DNA from 4 places in the Oceanobacillus sp. B139/18 genome. Region 3 is predicted to be linked to each of the others. Evidence: riboswitches for the same ligand, from Rfam matches in the RefSeq annotation. Region 3 holds a riboswitch; each other region holds the start of a gene.
The links. A riboswitch is a leader RNA that binds a small molecule or an ion and turns the genes downstream of it on or off. The one in region 3 is predicted to bind thiamine pyrophosphate.
Positions count from the first base shown of each region.

Region 1: another riboswitch for thiamine pyrophosphate. It lies ahead of ACZSMY_RS14420 (ABC transporter ATP-binding protein); the one in region 3 lies ahead of ACZSMY_RS01280 (lipoate--protein ligase family protein).
Region 2: another riboswitch for thiamine pyrophosphate. It lies ahead of ACZSMY_RS12870 (thiamine phosphate synthase); the one in region 3 lies ahead of ACZSMY_RS01280 (lipoate--protein ligase family protein).
Region 4: another riboswitch for thiamine pyrophosphate. It lies ahead of ACZSMY_RS15935 (acetylornithine deacetylase); the one in region 3 lies ahead of ACZSMY_RS01280 (lipoate--protein ligase family protein).

Region 1 is NZ_JBVFXI010000004.1:366,144-369,305, forward strand. It holds gene ACZSMY_RS14415 (alanine/glycine:cation symporter family protein) at 1-967, shown strand, start outside; TPP riboswitch at 1,618-1,718, shown strand; TPP riboswitch at 1,823-1,932, shown strand; gene ACZSMY_RS14420 (ABC transporter ATP-binding protein) at 2,076-2,849, shown strand; gene ACZSMY_RS14425 (ABC transporter permease) at 2,853-3,162, shown strand, end outside.
Region 2 is NZ_JBVFXI010000004.1:31,795-34,956, reverse strand. It holds gene thiO (glycine oxidase ThiO) at 1-891, opposite strand, end outside; gene ACZSMY_RS12870 (thiamine phosphate synthase) at 906-1,634, opposite strand; TPP riboswitch at 1,630-1,725, opposite strand; gene ACZSMY_RS12865 (suppressor of fused domain protein) at 1,845-2,906, opposite strand; gene ACZSMY_RS12860 (class I SAM-dependent methyltransferase) at 2,961-3,162, opposite strand, start outside.
Region 3 is NZ_JBVFXI010000001.1:270,576-273,737, reverse strand. It holds gene lipA (lipoyl synthase) at 1-486, opposite strand, end outside; gene ACZSMY_RS01280 (lipoate--protein ligase family protein) at 479-1,321, opposite strand; TPP riboswitch at 1,516-1,618, opposite strand; gene ileS (isoleucine--tRNA ligase) at 1,750-3,162, opposite strand, start outside.
Region 4 is NZ_JBVFXI010000005.1:213,470-216,631, reverse strand. It holds gene ACZSMY_RS15940 (MFS transporter) at 1-1,177, opposite strand, end outside; gene ACZSMY_RS15945 (helix-turn-helix transcriptional regulator) at 1-11, shown strand, start outside; TPP riboswitch at 1,357-1,460, shown strand; gene ACZSMY_RS15935 (acetylornithine deacetylase) at 1,542-2,810, shown strand; gene tenA (thiaminase II) at 2,849-3,162, shown strand, end outside.

The sequences.
Region 1 (3,162 bases), on a different contig from region 3:
GTATTATATTGAAAAGGGATTGGGCTGGAAATGGTTAGCTGTTTTGTTTGCGCTGTTTGGCTTTTTAGCATCCTTTGGAATTGGAAATATGACGCAATCGAATACTGTTGCCGGTTCCTTACAAGCTACTTTTAATATTAACCCATGGGTTACGGGAATCATCTTGATGGCGCTCACTGCATTAGTTTTGCTTGGCGGAGTGAGAGGCATTGGAAGAGTAACTGCTATCTTTGTCCCATTTCTGGCTTTGTTTTATATAGCTGGCGGACTGATTATTGTTATTTTAAATATTACGGAAGTTCCTGCGGCGTTTGCAGTTATTTTTGAGGCTGCATTTAATCCGGAAGCTGTCGGCGGGGGAGCTATCGGTTTAGCGATTCGATACGGGATTGCCCGCGGGGTGTTCTCCAATGAAGCGGGTCTTGGTTCAGCGCCAATTGCGGCAGCGGCAGCGAAGACGGATTATCCAGGGCGGCAGGCGTTAGTATCGATGACAGGAACATTTCTGGATACGATCGTGGTTTGTACGATTACCGGACTTGTTGTGGTGATGAGCGGGCTGCATTTGCAATTTGGAGCAGATGCAGCACCTGTCATTACAGGAGAAGCTTTTGACTTTTTCTTGCCTGGATTAGGTAATTATATTGTTGTATTCGGCCTTATTTTCTTTGCTTATTCCACTATTCTGGGCTGGTCCTATTATGGGGAGAAATGCTTCGGTTATATTTTTGGAGATCGAAATACAATCTATTATAAAATCATTTTCTGTCTGGTTATCCTGTTTGGTGCGGTTCAATCTGTGCAGTTAGTATGGGATCTTGCGGATATATTCAATGGATTAATGGCAGTGCCCAACTTGATTGCGCTCTGTTTATTATCCGGCGTGATTGTATCTGAAACAAATAAATTTAGAGAAGTACGGAGAAAGGAAAAAGAGGAGGAGAGGAAGCAGAAGCTGGCTGGTTAATGATTGCTGTAATAAATGATAAAGTTACAGTAATTTTCTATCGGACATATAAAGGAAATAATTGAGGGGAAATCAATTCGTATAAAAAGTGACTTCTTTGCATCCATGGAAGTCACTTTTTAGGTTTCTCAATAATTGAATTTAATTGCAGCTATAGGATTTATTCGTTCTAAAAGGTTGTCTTCAGGATTTCCAAATAATATCACTTCTCCAGTAACAAGAGTCCCGTTTACAAGAGGACAGCTATGTAAGCCAAGCTGAGCTGTTCTTTTTAATCTGTTTTATTTATTATAAAATACCTTTAGAAATAATAGATGCTCCTATCCTCATATAACAGGAGTATCTCAGTAAAAGTTATTCTTTTTATTTTATTATACCGTTGTATATCCTATATTATTTCACCAAATTTCACCTGAAAACATATTAAAATAGGCGGATATATCTTTTTTTATATACAAACAAATCTCATGATTTTAAAAGATAAATTAGAATAATTTGCATATTATAATTTTATATGTTTAAATAGATTCTACTTTAAGTTATTTTTCCTACAGTTCTCTATAGATGTGGCTGATGAAAATAACATTGTGAATTTTAACGTATTTTTCAATCATACAAGTTCATTTATAGAATCAAAAATTTCATATTTCTATAATCACTAGGGGAGCGATTTTTATCGCTGAGAAAGGAAACTTGACTCTTATAACCTGATTTAGTTAAGACTAACGTAGGGAAGTGATGACTTACTTAAGTAGATAATAATCTAGTTATGTATTCATTTCCCATTCATCTGTATTCGTTGAATGGGTTTTTTAATGCTTATGTCATAAATTCAATAAAAGAGATACCAATTTAATAAGAATGTAGGGGGACCAGTGTTGCTGGTTGAGATACTATCCGTAAGATATAGACCCTTAGAACCTGATCTGGTTGAGACCAGCGTAGGGAACATGCAAAGTAATTTCTATCATAAGGAAATGTATGTACCCTGGGCTTCATGTCTGGGGTATTTTTTATTTGGAAGGAGGGATGCATTTTCGATTAGCTGATGATTGCTTTTAAGACATAATAATACACTCTTTGTTAGAAAGAAGGTAGAGAACGAAGGATGAGAGAACAAAATAAAAAAATAGCTCTTCAGTTTCAAAACGTAAATTTCTATTACAAAAATGATGCAGGGAAAATTCCTATATTAAAAAATATGAATCTTTCTATTGCGGATGGTGAATTTGTAAGCATTATCGGTGCAAGTGGGTCCGGCAAGTCGACAATTTTCCGTCTAATTGTCGGATTGGAGGAACTGAAAAGCGGAACTATCTATTTAAACGAGGATCCAGTAACCAATCGTTCTGGAAAAGTTGGTTATATGCCTCAACAGGATTTATTGATGCCATGGCGGACTGTTCAACAAAATGCAGCTCTTCCATTGGAACTGCAAAAGGAAAATCATCTCGATAGAAGAACTGTTCAAAACTTGCTGGAGGCCTTTGGGTTAAAAGGATACGAGAATAAATACCCTCATGAATTATCTGGGGGGATGCGGCAACGGGTTTCCTTTTTAAGAGCCACGTTATCCGGATCTAATGTGTTGTTGTTGGACGAACCTTTTTCAGCCTTAGATGCAATGACCAGGTTATATATGCAGGAATGGTTATTAGAACAGTGGGAACAACAGCAATCTACTATTTTGTTTATAACACATGATATTTCAGAAGCATTATTTTTGTCTGACCGCATTTTCGTCATTACGGATACCCCATTTACAACATTAAAAGAAATTAAAGTACCTTTAGAACGTCCAAGACGACAATACGATTTAGATAAAGAGGAAGTGACGGAGCTAAAAAATGATTTACTAGATCAGTTTCGGATGAGGGTGTAATGCATGAAAAATTATCTTTATTCTATTATTTTAATCACAATCTTTTTGCTTATATGGGAAGCGGGAGCGGGGTTTGTCGCTACATCATTTATTTTGCCAGCGCCAACCGAAATCGTGAAGAAGCTATGGGAATTAAAAACAGAGCTCTTGTTGCATCATCTTCCTATGACGCTTGCTGTTATTATCATTGGTCTTGGGATTTCATTGGTACTGGGAGTTGCTTTAGCAATAAGCATGAATCTATCTAAAACATTACAACAAGCGATTTATCCTATTTTAATTGCATCACAAACTATTCCTATTATTGCATTGG
Region 2 (3,162 bases), on a different contig from region 3:
TATCCTCGCCTCTGCCAGCTCCGGAACCATTTTCTGCGCTCGTGACAGCAGTCTCTGGACGCTTGCGGCATGGACATGCTTATCCATTTTTCCTGGTATGGAGGAGGCTCCAACAATCACCTTTTTTCCCTGCTTCGGAACAAGGTAACAGCCATCCATCCAAAGTGTTGATTGAAATAGCTTCTGGTCCAGTTCTAACAGCAGACATTCGCCCTTCACCGGAATCGCAGCATAATCTGCAGGCAGCAATTCATCTCCGAAAGCTCCTGTTGCAACAATAACCTGGACCGCTTCATAGATTGCCTCTGTTGTCCGGACACCATAAACCGTTTCATTTTCTATCAACAGCTCATTAACGCTTTCCTGCTCATGCAACACCGCACCATAATGAGATGCAGCCAGAGAGAAGGCTTTGGTCAGATGACGGGCGGAAACCTGACCATCATCCGGCAAATACAGGACAGCACGAAGATTCTCCGTCAGGCTTGGCTCCATTTTTTTCGCTTCTTCTACTGACAGTAAATACGCAGGGTTCCCCGCTTCCCGCTGGAAAGACGCGACGCTTTGCAGCTTGCTGTATTGCTGCTGATGAAAAGCAAGCTTCATGATTCCTTTATGAATATATTGAATATCTACTCCTGACGCTTCCTTCAGTTCCTCGGATAAATTTTTGAATAGCGCTCTGCTCTCCTGTGCAAACCGAAAAAGCGGACTGTCTTCTGTAAACTCTCCTTGAGCGCCTAACATACCTGCTGCGGCACTGGAAGCCTCGCAGCCGATTTGATTCCTTTCAATGACCAGCACCCGATTGCCTCTTTTGGCCAGCTGATAAGCAATAGAGCAGCCAATAACTCCGCCGCCTACAATAATTTGATCAAACTGTTTATTCATCTTCTCCCTCCTTTTCATATATTCAACGCTTGCCGGTAAGCTCTGACAGTTTGGACCGGATCCTCTGCCTGCCAAATACCAGACATGACCGCGATGCCGGCTGCTCCTGCGGCAGTTACTTCTTTCGCCCGCTCAGGAGTAATCCCGCCAATAGCATATACCGGCACAGACAGCGCGTTAGTCATTTCCTGTAGTTCCGTTAATCCTCTGGGCTGCTGATTGGCTTTGGACTTGCTGGAATAAATATGGCCATACAGCACATAATCAGCTCCCTCCTGCTGCGCCTGCTCTGCCTCAGCTAAAGAATGAACAGACTTTCCTGCCTTCAATTCAGGGAAGCTTTCTTTTACAAGTGGAATGGAAGGACTGTGAAACGCCAGCTGAATACCTGCGCACTGCTTTATCACAGCAATATCTACTCTGTCATTCACTATTATTTTCTCTAATGGCAATCCGATATTTTCTAATGCACCGATGATTTCCAGAATGTCCTTCGCTGTCTTGTTCTTCTCTCTGATATGCAAATAATCAATCTCAGCCTGAATCCGCTTCACTATTTGCAAATGCTGCTCGGAAAAACTGCCATCACTGATCAAGTGCAGATGCCTGTCCATCTTCTTCTCCCCTTTCTTCCATTTTCTTGCTTCAGGATTGGCAGAAGAACGAAAAAGACCACTTATCCAGCTGAAGGATAAGTGGTCTTGATTATATACAAATTCATTGTTCGAATGATATATCGTCATGTTCCTGCCACTTCCCTACGCTAGTGTTAACCAGATCAGGTTCAAAGGGTCCGAGTATTCGTCTCAGCCAAAGGCTCCCCTAGTGTTGCTTATTTAATTTTCAGATTACAAATAAAGAATAACATATAATTTTTTATTTTCAAAGATATTCTTTCAAAAGTGTTTAGCGATTTATCAAGGAAATGTTATTTTACTTTCAAATGAGTTCTCTTACCCAATTACCTGAACAACATTTCCTTCATTATCTTTGATGTATGTTTTAACAATTTTTACAGCCAGCTGTTCAAACGAGAATAGTTCCGCCACACCTTCTTTAGGAATCAGCTTCTCACTCAACTCGATTGTACTCTGCTCATCTAAAATTAGACGCACCTTATCCTTCTCCATTGCATATTCTGACTTTTCCCCGGGCTCTATAGCAATGACAATATCAGGACCTGCCAATGTCAGAGCCTTTCCTTTCAAGAGACGCCCTCGCAGCACTTTACTTATGGTTTCGGTTTGTTTTGCCCCCAGAGTCAGCATTGCTGGTTTTTTTCTGAATAAGCCCTTTTTTTCTGGAGTCCACGATAAATTATCGTTAAATAGAAATCCTGTATTGGATCCTTCCCGTTCTCTTCCTTCATCAACTTTTGGGGAGACATCTGCATGATTTAGTAAAGAATCTCTTTTTAAATCGGTAATAAACGCGGGCATATATGGGGAACTGGCAGAGAGAACACCTCGTGTATTCCACGTCTGCATTGCTTCGAGCTCATCATTTGTGATACCAACCATCTGCAGAAATTGCACTTGACCATTTTCTGTTTCTATTGTACCAAGCTCAGAATCCGTAATAAATGCCAATGCAGTTAATGCCGTATCTGATTCCAAACAGATAGGACCATTTGCATCCATATAGTCTCCATTTTTAAAAACATTACCGCTGTTAAAAACATATCTTCCCAAATTCTGAAGCAGATTAAGCGCCCAGGCTGGCGGTTCCTCTTCCCCTTCTTCTTTTTTCAATCTGAACGTTAATTCAAACCCAAAACCGCTTACTTCTGGATTATCGGTTTCTTTTTCGTAAATCTCTGAAAATCCATATGTAACTATATGCCAGTGCAAGCCTGGCGTTTCTGATTGATAAGCGCTGATTCCATCTAATGGATCCGGTCCGCCCAGCGAATAAGAGATCACTGTTCCATAATGCTTCGGTTCCTGCTTCCCATAAATTGCTTCCATTGCATTATCAATTGCATCCCAGCCGGGTGCTTTTACTTCTTCACTCATTAAATTCCTCCTCTGTTTCCCTTTCCAAAAAGACGATTTTTTCTTTCTAAAACACTACCCCTTTGTCGAAATACAAAACATCTCTGCAAAATCAGTGACGATGGTTTTTTTAGGATTACGCTTCACATCATATCTCATTTTCTCTAACCCTTCTTGGTAATCCTGATCATCAATCAACGTTAATATGGATATGTCTCTATTCTTTGCATACCCCAGATAATCCGACACCCTGATTTTTTCTAATCGATATGTCATC
Region 3 (3,162 bases):
AATATCCGGTTCGCTGTCCATCAGTGTATGTAAGCTTTCATAGTCCCCTTTCATATCCGAAGGGAGAACTTCTATTGTACAGCCTGGATTCTGATGACGAACTGCACGGACTGTGTTGGCAAAAACAGCAGCTCCCCCGTCCTCCAGGTCATCACGCGCAACTGCTGTTATAACGACATGCTTTAATCCCATAATTTCAACAGAGTCAGCGACCCGCTTTGGTTCTCCCAGGTCAACTCCGCTTGGAAGACCAGTTTTTACGGCACAGAATCGGCAGCCGCGTGTACAGGTATCTCCTAAAATCATGAAAGTTGCCGTTTTTCGCTCGCTCCAGCATTCATAAATATTCGGACACTTTGCTTCCTCACAAACTGTGTTCAGCCGTTTATCCCGCATTAAGTTCTTTAATTTTTTGTATGATTCATTGGTGTTGATTTTTGTTTTCAGCCATTCTGGTTTACGAATATATTCTGATTGTTTAGCCAATGCCAGCACGCTCCTTGTTTGAGTTGATATTCCACGCTTCCGTTTCATACTTTGATTGTGCTAATTGCTCTACTTCATCCCACTCAGCCTTGGTTAATTGCAGAGGATGAAATTCTAAACCTAAACCTTCCTTGAACCCTTCTTTGAATGCATCCGTCAGCATATCATACCGATGCTCTCGATTCGTTAATTGATTAATCGTCACCGCTTTTTTAGAAAATGCTGCCCGGCTTCGTTCTCTTATTTTTTCGGAAGAGAATACAAATAAATCAAAAAGCATGTTTGTATTCATGCTCATAGGAATAGACCCATGCTGCATCAATACACCTTTTTTCCTTGTCTGTGCGTTTCCAGAAAGCTTTTTACCGTCAACAACCATTTCATAGAACGCAGGTTTTTCGAAGCATATTGCTGTCCTTCCTCTGGCACTTTCTCTGTCCAGTGTTGCATATTCTGCAGGAATCCCTAAATTGCGATATCCTTCAAATATTCCTTCTGCCAGTACATGGTAGGCCTCTTGTACAGATACAGGAATATCTGGATCACTCTCTGTAATAACCAAACTATACGTTAATTCATCGTCATGAAGCACAGCACTGCCGCCGGTCAAACGACGGACGAACTGACACTGATGGCGCTCCACTGCTTCCAGATCAATTTTCTTATCGACTTTTTGAAAGTAGCCAATCGATAAACTGGGCTTTTCCCAGCCATAGAAACGTAATGTCGGCGGAATTTTACCTTCTTGATGCCAATTGATCAAGCACTCATCAAAAGCCATGTTCCATGCAGCACCACGGAATCCTGTATCGATAAACGCCCACTGTTTCTTCAATTTCGTCACCTCCAATGAACAAATTACTTGTTGCAGGAGCTGCTCCCTGTTATGCCAAGCTTCTTAGCGGCCCTTCCTGATCATCAAGCTTAAAAGATATAAGCGAAATGGGGAATATATTCAATAAAAAAAGAGCCCATTCCATAGAATGCAGCCTTTGATAGATTTATTGATAAATGGATAAATTATCTAATTCCTTATCGACTGCACATTCCCCACGCTAGGATTATCTAGTTCGGGTGCCAAGGGTCAATACAGAATGTCTTTCTCAGCTTAACAGCTCCCCCAGTGCATAATACTTATTCAGTTTACAAATTAAGTCTACTGGTAATTTTTATAATTGTAAAGAAAAATACAATAATTAGCATTTACAATTTGCAGATATGTAAAAACAGGAGCCAGCTTTTGAGAAAGCTGGCTCCTGTTTTTTAATTCTCATAATTTTCTTTGACAACACTGGCACATCTAGCACATAGTGTTGGATGATCTTTGTCTTCGCCTACTGTTTCTGAAACAACCCAGCAGCGTTCACACGTTTCTCCAGGATGTTTTTCAACAGCAACCTCAACATAATCATATGCTTTGCCTGTTCCTTTTTCATCTGCGATAACTGCTTCTGAAACAATAAAGTATTGATGCAGATGCGAAATGTTTTCAAGCACCTGCTTCGTTTCTTCATCAAGCGGCACGATTGTAATTTTAGCTTCCAATGATTTCCCGATAACCTTTTCGCTTCTTGCTTCTTCGAGTGCTTTCAGAACATCATCTCTTACTTCCATAAAGTGATCCCATTTTCCGACAATGTCTTTTGCACCTGCAACCTCCCGCGGCTCAGGAATATCTGTTAAGTGAACCGTTTCTTCCTCCACTCCAGGAATGTATTCCCAAACTTCTTCCGTTGTATGCGGAATAATTGGAGCAAGCAATTTCACAAGTGTTGTTAAAATTTCATAGTAGCCTGTTTGAAGACTGCGGCGGCGCGGGTGGTCTGCAGCTTCAATATACAGGATATCCTTCGCAAAATCTAAATAGAAGGAGCTTAAATCAACAGCACAGAAATTATGGACTTGGCTGATTACTGGTGCAAATTCAAAGTGCTCATAATTATCACGTGCATTATTTAAGATCTGCTGCAGACGATAAAGCATATAACGGTCTACTTCCTGCAATTCTTCATCCTTCACGCGATCTTTGCTAGGATCAAAATCAGCAAGGTTCGCCAGTAAGAAACGGAAGGTATTCCGGATTTTACGATAGCTTTCTGAAGTCTGTTTTAAAATAGCATCCGAGATACGCACATCTGCCTGATAATCCACGCTGGAAACCCACAGACGCAAAATATCAGCACCTAATTGTTTTTGTACTTTGGACGGATCAACCGTATTTCCTAATGACTTACTCATCTTGCGGCCATTTCCATCCAGGGCGAACCCATGACTGATAATATTTTTAAATGGCGCTTTACCCGTTACTGCGACGGAAGTAGATAATGAAGAGTTAAACCAGCCGCGATACTGATCACTTCCTTCTAAATATACATCAGCCGGACGATCAAGTTCTTCCCGGTTCATCAGTACACCTTCATGTGAGGAGCCTGAATCGAACCAAACATCCATAATATCGACTTCTTTAGTAAACTTGCCATTTGGACTATGCTCTGATGTAAATCCATCCGGCAATAAATCCTTCGCTTCTCTTTCAAACCAGACATTGGAACCATGCTCACGGAAGAGTTCGGATACATGCGAAATCGTTTCATCTGTAATGATTGCTGTTCCGTCTTCCCCATAAAATACTGGAATCGGAACTCCCCAGGCACGCTGTCTGGAAATACACCAATC
Region 4 (3,162 bases), on a different contig from region 3:
GCAATACATAAACTCCAGCCAGAATCATCATACATGCCCCGCAGATGATAAAAATCAGGTGTATGGAGACCCAATAAGATACAAGTCCGAAGAAACCTAAAGAAATAAAATTAGAAAAATAAAGCAGGACGGCATTGAAACTGAAACCTCTTCCCAGCATGTCTGGCGGAATATACTTTTGCAGTAAATAGACCCTGGATAATCCAGACAGCGGCAATCCGACTGCTACCCAGATAATTCCCAAAAAAAGCAGGGGGACAGCTGGTAAACCTCCTAAGAATAAAATGCCTGTCCCCCAGATAAGGGAGCTGAGAAGGTAGGTTTTTAGCGTAAATTGTTTAAAGATATAGGGAATAATCAGATTCACAATAATAACAATAATTCCAAACCATCCTGTTACAACGCTGTACCATACTTCTGCATTCGCCATCGTTTCTTGTAACAGTAATAACAGCCCAACCTGCCAAACCCAGGTGTTAAAGAAAACAATAAAAGCTGTCATCTCAAATAAGGAACGGATGGTTTTATGAGAACGGGGCCATATAGCAAATTCCCGGATGGCTGTGAATATATTAAAATGCTTTTTATCTGTCTGCTCTTCCTTTAAGGGAATGAATGATAGAAAAAGCGCGCTCAATAGATAGCTGAGTGCATCCAGCGTGAAAAAGTGGATTACACCAATGGTATTCATGAAGATAATGCTGAAAACAGGTCCTAAAACAGTCATTCCCCTTGTAACAGTGTCCGTTAAACTATTTACTGCGGGCCTCTCCCTTTCACTCGTGATAAGCGGGATGATTGCCCGATGCGCCGGATTATATAAGCATCCGCATAAATGAATCAAGATGCTTACAATAATTAGATGCCAGTAAGCAAGCTGATTGGAGAAGTCTAACAAAACTAACCCGATGAGAAGTGGAGAACGAAATAAATCGATACGAATTAACCATTTCATTTTAGAAATCCAGTCAGCAATAACTCCTCCAATCAATCCGAACAGCAGATAAGGAGCAACTTGAGCGATAGCAATCCCTGTGGTATACGCATTAGAAGCAGTTAAATCATAAGCAAGAAATAAAAGAGCCATGCCAGTCATCACATTCCCCAAATTGGAACTGGCAGTAGCAAGCAGATAGTTTCGGACACGTTTATTTTTTTTTATGATAGTTATGTACACTAGCTGTAACCTCCTTTGTAAGAAGGTTACAACGTATTCTGGATTTCATCTGTATTGATATTGCGCAAAAAAACAGCAATATGTATGTAGACAAGCGGGTATAGAATCATCCTTTCTTAAATTCTGCTTTACGCTTACAAATTCGTATGGTAACCTAAAAGGGATAAATACATACGCAATGGATCCACTAGGGGTGCTTATTAAGCTGAGAGAGGCATATTGTCTTGACCCTTACCAACCTGATCTAGTTCGTACTAGCGGAGGGAAGTGGGCGGATATGCCTTTAGGCAAATGAACCAAACTTTTCTGCCGCTCTCTAAATCAGGAGGCGGTTTTTTTTGCGTGCTGAAAAGGAGGTTTTTGAATGGATAGGGTAATTCAGGAGATTCGAAATCGAGAAGACGAATTAATAGCGCTTGTCAGTGATTTGATTCGTTTTGAAACACCAGCCCCGCCTGCAAGAAATACAGAGGCTATCCAAGCTTACATTGCGAACTACTTGAAGGAAATGAATTTTGAAACAGAACAATGGGAGGTTTATCCCGGTGACCCGAATGTCGTCGGCTGTTTACGTGGAACTGCTTCCGATACATACAACAGCTTGATTCTTAATGGGCATGTGGATGTCGCTTCTATAGAGGAAGGTGAAAACTGGAAGCATGCGCCATTTCAGCCAGCAGTGGAAGGACGTACATTATTTGGGCGGGGTGCAGCAGATATGAAAGGCGGTCTGGCAGCGTGTTTATTTGCGATGCGCATATTGCATGACCACCAGATTCGCCTTGGCGGGGATGTTATTCTGCAGTCCGTCATTGGGGAAGAGGTTGGGGAAGCAGGGACGAAGCAATGTGGAGAACGCGGGTATACAGCGGATTATGCCATCGTTGCAGATACAAGTCATTGTGAAATACATGGGCAAGGAGGCGTTATTACCGGCTGGATCACAGTGAAAAGTCCAATCACGCACCATGATGGTACACGTCGCCAGCTCATTCATGCAGGCGGCGGGATGAAAGGAGCCAGCGCCATTGAAAAGATGAATAAGCTCCTTATTGCGTTGCAGGAGCTGGAGCGACATTGGGCAGTGACCAAATCCTATCCAGGCTTTCCCCCAGGAACCAATACCATCAACCCGGCAGTGATTGAAGGAGGCAGACATGCTGCTTTTATTGCTGATGAATGCCGCCTATGGATTACCGTTCATTATTATCCCGATGAGACTTCTGAGCAGGTTGCTGCAGAAATTGAGTCCCATTTACGCAAGACGGCTGAAGCGGATGTCTGGATGCGGGATAATCCACCCGCCTTTGAATGGGGAGGCGAATCGATGATTGTGGACCGCGGTGAAATTTTCCCGTCTTTCTCCGTAGATAAAGAACATGCTGCTTTTGCGATGTTACAGGAGAGTCATAGCAAAGCTTTTGGCGAGGAAGCGAAAGTCCGAATGTCTGAAACAGTAACTGATGGCGGCTGGCTTGCAGCATACGGGATTCCGACGGTCTGCTATGGACCTGGTGAATTGAAGCACGCCCATGCCGTGGATGAGCAGGTAAACATCGACGAGTTAGTAGATTATACAGTGTCCCTGCTGCAATTTATTTTGAAATGGTGTCAAACAGAAAAACAGAAATAAGGCATTTATAAAAATGATGGAAAAGGGAGCGCATATACATGAAATTTACAGAACGTATTCGCAAGACAGCAGATTCGATTTGGGAGAAAAGCCACCAGCATCCATTTGTACAGGGGATTGGTAATGGAACACTCGATATGGAGTCATTTAAATTCTACATGTGTCAGGATTACAAGTATTTGATAGAGTACTCAAAAGTAATTGCGATGGGAACGGTGCTTGCAAAAGATTTAGATACCATGTCCGGCTTTGCTAAATCGCTGGATGAAACCCTGAATTTCGAAATGGAGCTTCATCGTCAGTATGCCGAGCGTCTCGGTATTTCCAGGGAGGAACTAGAATCTACGGTTCC